2 linked regions of the Luteolibacter sp. Y139 genome follow. The main gene of each other region encodes a partner of the protein of the gene in region 2 in a complex. Links are inferred from orthologs where the notes say so. Each region holds a gene or a part of one and is shown on either strand. Other genes may lie near its edges.

Region 1 (4,466 bases), on a different replicon or contig from region 2:
GCGATGTCGCCACCGTCCTCCGCTGGTCCTGCGTCGGCGCCTTCTTCGCTCCCGACTACAAGCCGGTGATCATCCGCAAGCTCCGCAGCGACCGCTTCCTGAAAGCGCCCCCCAAGTTCGAGCACTTCACCATCCGCGACATCGCCTGGGGCGACGGCGTGCTCGTCTGTAGCGGCCACCTCAGCATCGCCACCGGCGAATACCCCTTCCTCTCCCGCCTGCTCTTCACGGACAAGGGCGAGGTCAGCGACCACCAGATCCTCTGGACCACTTGGAAACCGGGAATCGCTTTGCACCAACAAGGGATCGCCGGACAGCACCCCGCCGCGAATGACCTCGCGAAGAGCCTCCACGTCCAAGGCCAGCTCATCCTCTGGAAAAACGCTGGCCAGCCCCGCCAGGGCTCAGCCAAGGACCTTCCATCGGGCTTCGAAAAATCCGCCTGGCAATGCACCGAACTAGCCACCGGAACCACCCGCCCCCTCGCCGAAGCGGACCCCGTCGACCGGGACCGCCTGGCGAAAATCGATCAAGAAATCGCCACGCGAAAATCCCGCTAGCCGACTCCCCTTGAGGAGCGGGGACACTCCTGTCCCCGCTATCCCGAACCACCCCTCACCGCCCGCCTCCAAGCGTACGTAGTCCCGCCTTCAGGCGGACTCGAAGCACCTAACAACCCAGCTTTCCCCTTCAAGCCCGCACCGCCCTTCCCTAGGACCGCAGGATTCCACACCACAGCCGCTCAATTCAGGCCAGTCCTCTTCCTGCCTTTAAATTTCGCGCACTTTCGCGTCCTTTCGCGGTTCAACAAAGACGCCGCAGGAGCCCAGTGAGCTCGACTCACTGAGCGCCGCCTACGACGTCTCGAAAACCGGCCTTAGAACCGCTTCACCAGCAGCGAGGCATTGTGCCCGCCAAATCCGAAGCTGTTGCTCAGCGCCACATCCACCTTCGCCTCGCGCGCCGTGTTCGGCACCACGTCCAGATCGCACTCCGGATCCTGGTTTTCCACGTTGATCGTCGGCGGCACTACACCCTCCACGATCGACATCACCGAAGCGATCAGCTCGATACCACCGGCCGCACCAAGCATGTGCCCCGTCATCGACTTGGTCGAACTCACCATCAGCCCATTCGTAGCGTAGTCGCCGAACGCCAGCTTGATCGCCCGCGTCTCCGCAATGTCACCGAGCCCAGTCGAGGTCGCGTGCGCATTGAGATACTGCACATCCTCCGGATTCAGCTTCGCGTGCTTGAGCGCCATCCCGATCGCATAAGCCGGACCGGAACCATCCGGCGATGGCGCACTCAGGTGATGCGCATCCGCACTCACACCATAGCCCACCAGCTCCGCATAAATCTTCGCACCGCGAGCCTTCGCGTGCTCCAGCTCTTCAATCACCACCACGCCCGCACCTTCACCCATCACGAAGCCATCGCGGTCCGCATCAAAGGGACGCGACGCCTTCTCCGGTGCATCGTTCCGCGTGCTCAGCGCCTTCATGTTGGCAAAGCCCGCCAAGCCCATCGGCAGGATCGTCGACTCCGCACCACCGCAGAGGAAAGCATCCGCATCGCCGAATTTGATCATGCGCCACGCCTCACCAATGTTGTGGTTGGACGTCGCACAAGCCGTCACGATCACCATGTTCGGCCCGTAGAGACCGTGCTCCATGGAAATGATGCCGCTCGCGATGTTGGAAATCATCATCGGGATCGTGAAAGGCGAGACGCGCTTCGGTCCCTTCGTCAGGCAGACCTCATGCTCGCGCTCCAGCGTGCCCAGGCCGCCGATGCCGCTGCCCACCATCACGCCGAAACGGCGGCGATCCACCTTCTCCAGATCCACGCCGCTGTCCGCCAGCGCCATCTTCGACGCTGCCACCGCGAACTGCACATATCGGTCCGAGCGGCGAGACTCACGGGGAGTGTTGAAATACTGGTCCGGAGCGAAGTCCTTCACCTCACCCGCGATCTTGCACTCATACGGTGCCGGATCCAGCAGGGTGATCGTCCCGATGCCGCTGCGCCCGGCCTTCAGGCCGTCCCACGTGGTTTGCAGATCATTGCCAAGGGGGCTGACGCAGCCGATACCGGTGATGACGACTCTTCTTTCGCTCATGATGTGTGAGTTGGGCGTGGCGTGACGGGAATTTCGGGGGTCCTTAGTGTCTCCCGGGGTGGGTGGCAAGCCTCATCCCAGACTCCGGTTGCGGCCGCGTTCATTCTCCGCCCCGCAGTGAGGACAGTGGAAAATACGCCCGCGCCCCTCGTCTTCAACCACCAGCAGGCACAGCCGGCAATTCACGCGCTTCCGCACCGACCGCCGCTCGGCATTTCCCGCCGACCAGCGGGAGATCCACTCGAAAAAAACCACCACCACCATCGTGATCCCGATGGCCCACGCGGCGAGTTCAGTCAGGGAGAGCTCGATCATGATCCACTGGAGATTTCGACAGCCGTCCAGCCGCCACCCTTGTCACCGCCCTCGATCGTCACCTGCCGGAGCCACTGCTCCACGCTGTCATCCACGACCGGCTCGGCGGAGAAAAGCGGCGTCACCCGGGTCACGTGGCCGTTGGCATCGTACCCGAGCAGATACCGGTTGCCCCGCGCCAGCGATGCCGGCGGCACCGACTCCGGTGCCATGGCACGCACATCGCCACTCGAAAGAACCAGCGGCCGCGCGGGATCAGGCAGCGGCGGCCCCTGCGAGGGCGGATCGGGCACCGGCAACGCCGGCAACACGCCGAGCGACACCTTTTCCTCCCGGTTCGCCGCCGCCATCGGGATCTCCACGGTCACGGAGCGGAGCTTCGGCTCATAGCGATAGCCCGGCGGACGCGCCTTCGCCATTGCCTCGTCCATCAAGCCCTTCACCGCCGGATCTTCCACCGGATCGGCCCGCCGCGGCATCGGACCTGCCTCCAGCGCCTGCATTTCCAAAGACTGCCATTCCTCGCCCTGCGGGACCAGGATCATCGTCCCCCGCCGCTCCGGCTGCCGCGAAACATTGCCCACCCGTACCCTCACGCTCGCAGCCAGCCCCGCGGTGATCAGCGCCACCAAACCGAACGCCAGCATGAAGCGCATGCTATGCCCCACCGGCAAACGCCACTGGAACACCAGCCCGCTCTCGCGGTCCCGGGTCGTGCGTTTGTGGCGGAGGTTGAACATAAGTCACTGGGAGCGCGGAATTCATTCCGCCAAAGCAGCTCGGTGAGTTCGACAGGAACGAATCCCGCACTCCCCGTAAAAGCCCATCATGGCGTTTCTTTCGATTTTTCCCCACCCTCCGCCGGCTGCCCCAGCAAATATACCTTCAACCCCTTCTGCAACGCCACCTCCGCGACCTCGCGTTGCGTCTCCACTGCCACGCCCTTGTCCACCCGCAGCAGCACCGTCTCACTCCCGCGCCGCGCATCCAGCCGCTCCGAAAGCTGCGCCAGCGTCACCGGCTCCCGTTCCACCCAGAAAGCCGGCGGCTCACCGGCCGTCACTGTCACCACCGTCACATCCGCCTGACGCTCCAGTTGGAAACGCGAAACCGGCAACTCCACCGCCACGCCCGATTGGCTGGCAAAGGACGGACCGAGCAGGAAAAACACCAGCAGCAGCGCGAACAGATTGAACGCAGGCACCACGAAAAGGAACCCCGGCCGCTCCGGCAGCGTCGATTCCAGCTTCATCATTTCTTCCGCTCTTCGCGCCGGCGGGCTTCCAGCTCATCCCGCATCGAGACGATGCCAGTATCAATCCGGGCGTCGCAGATCATGTTCACCATCTCGATACCCGTGCGTTCGATCCGGTGGAAAAGCCGTTTCGTCCGGCCGAGGAAATACAGGTAAAACAGATACGCCGGGATCGCGATCGTCAGGCCCACGATCGTAGTTACCAACGCGGTGACCATGCCCGTGGTCAGTTCGGATGGACTGGCATAGCCGCCATGTGAACTGATCTGCTGAAAGGTTTTCCACAGCCCCAGCACCGTGCCCAACATACCGGTCAGAGGGGCCAAAAGAGCCACCCCGAGAATCCCGCGCAAGTTCTTCTCAATCCGCGGAACCTCAAGCTGCCCAGCCTCTTGTGCGATATCCCGCAGGTCCGGACGCTCCATCGAGTGCCTCAACAGCACCGCATGAGCCACGCGGGCCACCGGTCCCGGAGCACGCGCCGCCTCATGCATCGCCTCCGCATAAGCCTTCCGGCGGACGTGATTGGACAGCCCGACGAGCAAATCGCCCACATTGATGCGGGCCCGATGGAAGAAAAACAGCCGCTCCACCACGAAAACAGCACCGAAAAACGCCAGCGCTGCCTGAAGCCATATCATCAGTCCCCCGTTTTCCAGGAGGCCCGAGGGGTTGAATTCGGTCGGCATGTGCGCGGTCTATAAACCACCCCGAAGGATCTGGCCAGCCCGATGAAAGATTTGGGCCAGAGCCCCCGGCAGCGGCGGGAGCAGA
Region 2 (5,873 bases):
CATCGAGGACGGCTTGCTGGTCGCGCAGCGAATCCAGGCAGGCGTCGACGAGACCTTCATCGAGCGCGTGCACGTCCTGGCCGATGCCGGCGTCACGCAGCAGGAGGACGGTAAGTTCACCGCCGAGGTGCTCGCGGAATTCTTCCAGGCCGAGGTGCACCAGGCGGCGGCCGTTGGTGTCGCGGAGGTCGAGCGCCTCGTGCCACAGGGGAAGCTTGAGGCCGGAGATGACGTCGATGACTCGCTCTGCCACGCACTCGCGCAAGAGGCCACAGCGTGCCGAGTAAAGCGTATCGAGCGCAGCGCCGATCGCCACGGCATGAGCATGGCTGAGAGTGAAGCCGCTGAGCTGTTCCAGCTTGTGAGCGGACCAGTGGCCGAAGTCGAGCGGGCGGCTGCTGCCGGTTTCGAAAGGATCGCCGCCTTGGGCGATGTGGCGGGCATGGAGCAGTGCGGATTTCTCGACGCATTCTTCCAGTGCCGCGGGAACAAGAGCTGCAAGGTTTTCGACCTGCTTCTCGATCCACTCGAAGAAGCTGCCGTCCTTCACGAGGGCTACTTTCACAGCCTCGATCAAGCCGGCGCGGCAGGTCTCTTCGTCCTGGCTGACGAGAAAAGTGAAGTCATTGATGACCGCGAAGGGAACGGCAAAGGCGCCGATCCAGTTCTTCTTGCCGAAGCCATTGATGGCGCACTTCACGCCCACGCCGCTGTCATCCTGCGAGAGCGTGGTGGTGGGGAAGCGCACCAGGCGCACGCCGCGATGGGCGGTGGCCACGGCGTAGCCGACGGCGTCGAGGAACGCTCCGCCACCGATGACGATCACGTAGGAGTGGCGGTCGACGTGCTCGCGGTCGATCAGGCCCCAGACGCGCCGGACCAAATCGTCATCCGCCTTCACGGCCTCGCCGCCGGGCAGAATGTGAATCCCGCGCCAGTCGAAACCGAGGTCGGCGAAGTAGGTCTCGATCCGCCGGGAGAGCTCCGGCCAGGCCTTGGCGACGCTTTCCTCGACGGTCACCAGCACGCGCCGGCCTTCCCCTTCGGTCAGGATTTCTCCTAACAAGGTATTGCCTGCCGAGAAGGCATCGCGCGTGAAACAAACGCGGTGCTTGAAGGTGACGGGAATCTGGAAATCGTGGCGGGACATCGTTTGTGACGGGCGAAAAGTGCCCTTGATACGATCGCAAGCCAACCATTCTTATCCCATGATGGAGCGTCAGGAACCGGAGACTTTGTTTGAAACCCGCTGGCTGGGATTGTACCGGATCGGCAAGTGGGACTTCGCCAAACGGCCGAATGCGGACGCCGCCGTGGGGATCCTGGCGGTGACGCCGGACGACGAGGTGGTGATGATCGAGCAATTCCGGGTGCCGGTGCAGCGCAAGGTCATCGAAATCCCGGCCGGTCTGGTGGGGGACGAGGATGAATTCCGGGGTGAGGATTTGGCCGCGACGGCGGGCCGGGAGCTGCTGGAGGAGACCGGCTACCGGGCGGGCAAGATCGAGCTGCTGTTAGCTTCGCCGACGTCTGCCGGGATGACTTCGGAGCTCAGCCACCTTTTTTACGCCACGGACCTGGTGAAGGAGACCGAGGGCGGCGGCACCGAGCACGAGGACATCAAGGTCCACCTGGTGCCGCGGGGCGAGCTGCGGGCGTGGCTGAAGGCGAAGGAAGCGGAGGGCTATCTGCTAGACCTGAAGATCCATGCCGCGCTTTGGGCGGCAGGGATCTGACGTAGCGTAGCGGAAGCTCTGCGAGCTTCCGGTTGGGCGGGGCTTGAAGGGAAATCGCTAGCGGTTTGCTGGGTTTGGTCCGCACCCCGCCGGAACGACGCAGTCGTTCCGCTACCAGAAGCGCCCCGCTACAGGCTCACTTGCCTTCCCAGTCGCCGAAGGCGCGGAACTTGGCGTAGCGCGCGTCGAGGAGCTGCTGGGTGTTCAGCTTTGCGAGTTCGTCGAGATTCGAAAGGATCGCCTCGCTCAGGGCTGCGGCGGTGGCGGCGTGGTCGTGGTGAGCACCGCCGGTCGGCTCGGCAATGACGCCATCGACGAGGCCGAGCTTCAGGAGATCGGGGGCGGCGAGTTTCATCGCCTCGGCGGCTTCGGGAGCGTGCTTGCGATGCTTCCAGAGAATCGCGGCACAGCCTTCCGGGCTGATCACCGAGTAGTAGGCGTTTTCCAACATCAGCACCCGGTCGGCCACGCCGATGCCGAGGGCTCCGCCGGAGCCGCCTTCACCGAGCACGACGGCGACGACCGGCACTTTCAGCAGCATCATCTCGCGGAGATTGAAGGCGATCGCTTCGGCGATATTCCGCTCTTCGGCGCCGATGCCAGGGTAGGCGCCCGGGGTGTCGATCATTGCGATGACGGGCAGGCTGAATTTCTCGGCGAGCTTCATCAGGCGCATCGCCTTGCGGTAGCCTTCCGGGTGGGCGCTGCCGAAGTTGCGGTGGAGGTTTTCCTTGGTATTGCGGCCTTTCTGGTGGCCGATCACGACCACGCGGCGACCGCCGATGCGGGCAAAACCACCGGGCATGGAATGATCATCGCCGATGTGCCGGTCCCCGTGCAGTTCGCAGAAATCGGAGAAGGCATGAGCGATGTAATCGAGCATGAAGGGCCGCTGGGTATGACGGGCGATCTGCACGCGTTGCCAAGGAGTCAGGTTTTCGTAAATCGCCTGGCGGGTTTCAGCCAGCTTGGCCTCCATGCTGGCGATATCGGCAGACATGTCGATATTCTGTGAGGCCGCCTTGACGCGGAGCTTTTCCAGCTCGCGTTCGAGTTCGGCGATCGGCTTTTCGAATTCCAGCAATTGCATGCGTCGGTGACAGTGAAAGTGGCGGCGGGAAGAGGCTAGGGAGCGGCGGTGCGGATTTCCACCTCATTCCCTCTACGGAGGAGTAGCGCGAGTTCCTCAGCGTCTTCGATCGAGAGCTGGAAGCCGGGACCGGGTCCAGCGGCGGGATGGGCATCCTTGTCGCTGTCGTCATCGGGACGGGCGGAGCGGATCTGCAGCGAGGTCTTTTCGAGGGCGAAAACCTTTTCGGACTCGCGGTATTCCTTCGTGCCGGGAGTGAACCGCCGGTCGCCGATGATGCCGGACTGGGAGGAAATCTTGGTCACCATGCCCGCCTTGTGCGACCCCAGGTCTGCAGAGAGGAGGGAATATTCCTTGATGAATTGGCCGGCCTTCCACAGCGAGAGCGCCTTGCGGCCGGGCTCGATGAGCACCCTGAGATCCAGCGGCATCACCACCAGTTCCTCGGCCGGCTGGAGACCCTTGAGGTCCATCAGGCCGTTGAGGTGCATGATGCAGTCGAGCGAGGTATTGTGCTTGGAGGCGATGCCGGAGAAATTTTCACCGGGCCGCACGATGTGGACCTCCTTGCCCTCCATGTGAACGGCGGATAGCAGGTCATCCATATTCATCTCGCCGACGATGCGGCGGGCCTCGGGGGCGGCTTTCGAGCGCGGGTAGGTGCTGACGACATTCTGGAGTCGCTCGCGGGCACCCGGGAGATCGCCCACGGCGATCATCTCGCTCGCTTTCTCGAAGATCTTCGCACCGGGGTCAATGTCCGGCAGATTGGCATTTGCCTTGGGCAGGGAAACGACCGGTTTGGGATCGTTTTTCACCGGGACCAACTCGGAGAAAGGTCCTCCGAGAGGCTCATTCACGACGTGCCAGACCAGCAGGCCGGTGAAAACGGTGACCGCAAGGACCACCGCGCCAGCCACCAGTTTGATCAAGGTCCAGAGACGCATTCGGGACGGGGTGTATCAGAGCAATCCGCGCCTGTGGAGATCGAAGCGGTTGATCGGCAGCGATTGCCGGATCATCTCGAAGGCGAACTTGAAAATGGATACTTCCCACGCGTCATCGACGCCTTCGATGATCGCTTGGGCGGGATTGCCGGTGCGACGGGCCTCTTCCAGCACGCGTTCGCGCACGGCATCGAGCGTATCGTGGACGATTTCCTCGTGGACCTTGCCGCTGCGGAAACGGAAGCCGTAGCGGAGGAAGGCGAGGTCCTTGCCCTCGGCCTTGAGCTTTTCGAGCAAGGCTTCCATCCGCTCGCGGGCCTTGTCGCCGAAGCCTTCCAGCTCGATCTCCTGCATCGACTCCGGCCGGAGGATTCGCGGACGCATGGCCTCCACCTCGCCTGTGCGCACCCGGATCTCGCCGGTCCGGTCCATCAGCTCGCTGAGCAGGAGAAACTCGAACCGGGTATCGCCGAAGGTATCGATCCGACGGTCCGGCTCGAGCAGGACGCGGGTCGTCTCCAGCGCGTATTGGATGTTGTCAGTCGAGTGCATCGGGCGGCGGCATCGTCCGCGATTTCCGGAGAAGTGCAAAAAAAAGGCAGACTCACGGGGGAGTCCGCCCTTTCGGGAAAAAGCGCGAGCGGTGGCGCTCAGCTCTGGGACTTGATGTAGGTCACCACATCGCCCACGGACTGGAGCTTCTCGGCTTCTTCATCCGGCACTTCGATTTCGAACTCTTCTTCGAAGGCCATCACCAGTTCGACCGTGTCAAGGGAGTCAGCACCGAGGTCTTCGATGAACTTGGCCTCCAGGGTCACCTGGTCGGCGTTGACGCCGAGCTGGTCGACGATGATGTCCTTCACGCGGTCTTCGATGCTCTTTTCAGACATTTTGGGGTGTGCTTGGTAGTTGAAGCTGTGCGGGAGGGCTTAACGATCCCTTTGGACCTTGGCAACCCCGAAAAGTAATGTGCTGCGAACGGCTCAGGAGGCTGGTTCGGCGGGCTTTGCGGGCTCTTCCGACTCGGTTACGTACTCGATGAGTTCGCCGGAAAAGTTTTCCCTAAGGCGTCGCATAAGCCGCTCGGCGGGCTCATCGTCCTCTTTCTTGAAGCCGCCATAGGTCAGTCCGTCGATCCGCAGCTTGCGATCGCTGCCGCCCGGAGTCCTGGCCCATGCGAAGGCCAGTCCCTTGGTATCCCATCTCCGCAGGTCCAGACTGGAGAGATCGGCAAAGGGAATCTTGCCCCCGGAAGCCGGGTAAAAGGCCTCGCCATCGATGGCCAGGCTGCGGCCCAGCGTGCGCAGCAGCACGAAGAGCGCCCCCACGGCCAGCACGAGGCAGATCCCGAAGACCACCCATTGTTCGGTGATCTTGCGCTGCGGGTAGTCGTGATCCGGCACGTCCTTTTTGATATCTGCCTCCAGGCGATATTCGTTGAAAAGCTTGCCCTGCTCCTGGTCGAGGGAGGCCTTCATCGCTTCATAGTCATGAAGCTTTTCCGGCCATGGCATGGGCACTGGCGTCCCCTCGGGAACCGGGACCGGGGCGACATCCTTCTGGTCCTTGGAGGCATGGGGAAGGAAATCCACCGACTGCTGGGAGGCGTAGGCCCGCCAGCTCTCCGGCGTCAGCTCGGCTTGCTTGGCCTTGAATTCGCTGGTCGCCCGCTCGAAGGCCTTGGAGAGGTGGAAGGCGAGGTTTTCCTCGCGGTAACCCCATTTGGCATCGCGGAAAAACAGGACCGAGAAGATGCCGAACATCAGCAGCATCGCAGCCGCACGGAGCAGGAACCAGGGGGTGGGTTTGCAGACGATGCGATCGCTCATGGAGGCGGAAGTCCGGGTGAGGAAAGCGGTCGGGGGGGAGCTTGGCAAGCCCGGGTGGCTGGCGCGCCGGGTGACGAAATCGGCTGACGGAGGGAATGGGGAAGGGGCGGTATCCCGCTTTGACGAGACCGGCTCCCGGTCCCATGCTTCCGCGGTCCGTGAGTTTTTCCGCCCATTTTGCCACCGCCCTTGAGCAGAAATCGCCGCTGCTCCGCCGTTTCGAGCGGCTCATCGCCCCCGTTTCCGACCGCGATCTGGAAGCGCTGGCGCG

What was found. Proteins that work in one complex are often made in the same cells at the same time.
Region 1: the proteins of WKV53_RS18350 (region 2) and fabF are in contact, whole or in part, in a solved structure (PDB 6OKG), measured with the Escherichia coli proteins. The link is inferred for Luteolibacter sp. Y139 from one-to-one orthologs.

Annotation. Positions count from the first base shown.
Region 1 is NZ_JBBUKT010000013.1:111,735-116,200, forward strand. Bases 1-2,945 are described here. They hold fabF (beta-ketoacyl-ACP synthase II), read right to left. Parts: upstream 2,123-2,945; coding sequence 878-2,122; downstream 1-877. Other genes in these bases: WKV53_RS24695 (hypothetical protein), read left to right, coding at 1-560; WKV53_RS24705 (hypothetical protein), read right to left, coding at 2,195-2,437; WKV53_RS24710 (hypothetical protein), read right to left, coding at 2,434-2,945. In the rest of the region: more of WKV53_RS24710, read right to left, coding at 2,946-3,177; WKV53_RS24715 (ExbD/TolR family protein), read right to left, coding at 3,264-3,692; WKV53_RS24720 (MotA/TolQ/ExbB proton channel family protein), read right to left, coding at 3,689-4,381. UniProt on the Escherichia coli protein: Involved in the type II fatty acid elongation cycle. Catalyzes the elongation of a wide range of acyl-ACP by the addition of two carbons from malonyl-ACP to an acyl acceptor.
Region 2 is NZ_JBBUKT010000007.1:273,042-278,914, forward strand. The notes cover bases 3,044-5,873. They hold WKV53_RS18350 (acyl carrier protein), read right to left. Parts: upstream 4,664-5,873; coding sequence 4,424-4,663; downstream 3,044-4,423. Other genes in these bases: WKV53_RS18340 (LysM peptidoglycan-binding domain-containing protein), read right to left, coding at 3,044-3,773; WKV53_RS18345 (hypothetical protein), read right to left, coding at 3,789-4,325; WKV53_RS18355 (hypothetical protein), read right to left, coding at 4,757-5,602; thiH (2-iminoacetate synthase ThiH), read left to right, coding at 5,761-5,873. Also shown: WKV53_RS18325 (3-dehydroquinate synthase), read right to left, coding at 1-1,150; WKV53_RS18330 (NUDIX hydrolase), read left to right, coding at 1,209-1,736; WKV53_RS18335 (acetyl-CoA carboxylase carboxyltransferase subunit alpha), read right to left, coding at 1,873-2,826; more of WKV53_RS18340, read right to left, coding at 2,862-3,043. UniProt on the Escherichia coli protein: Carrier of the growing fatty acid chain in fatty acid biosynthesis.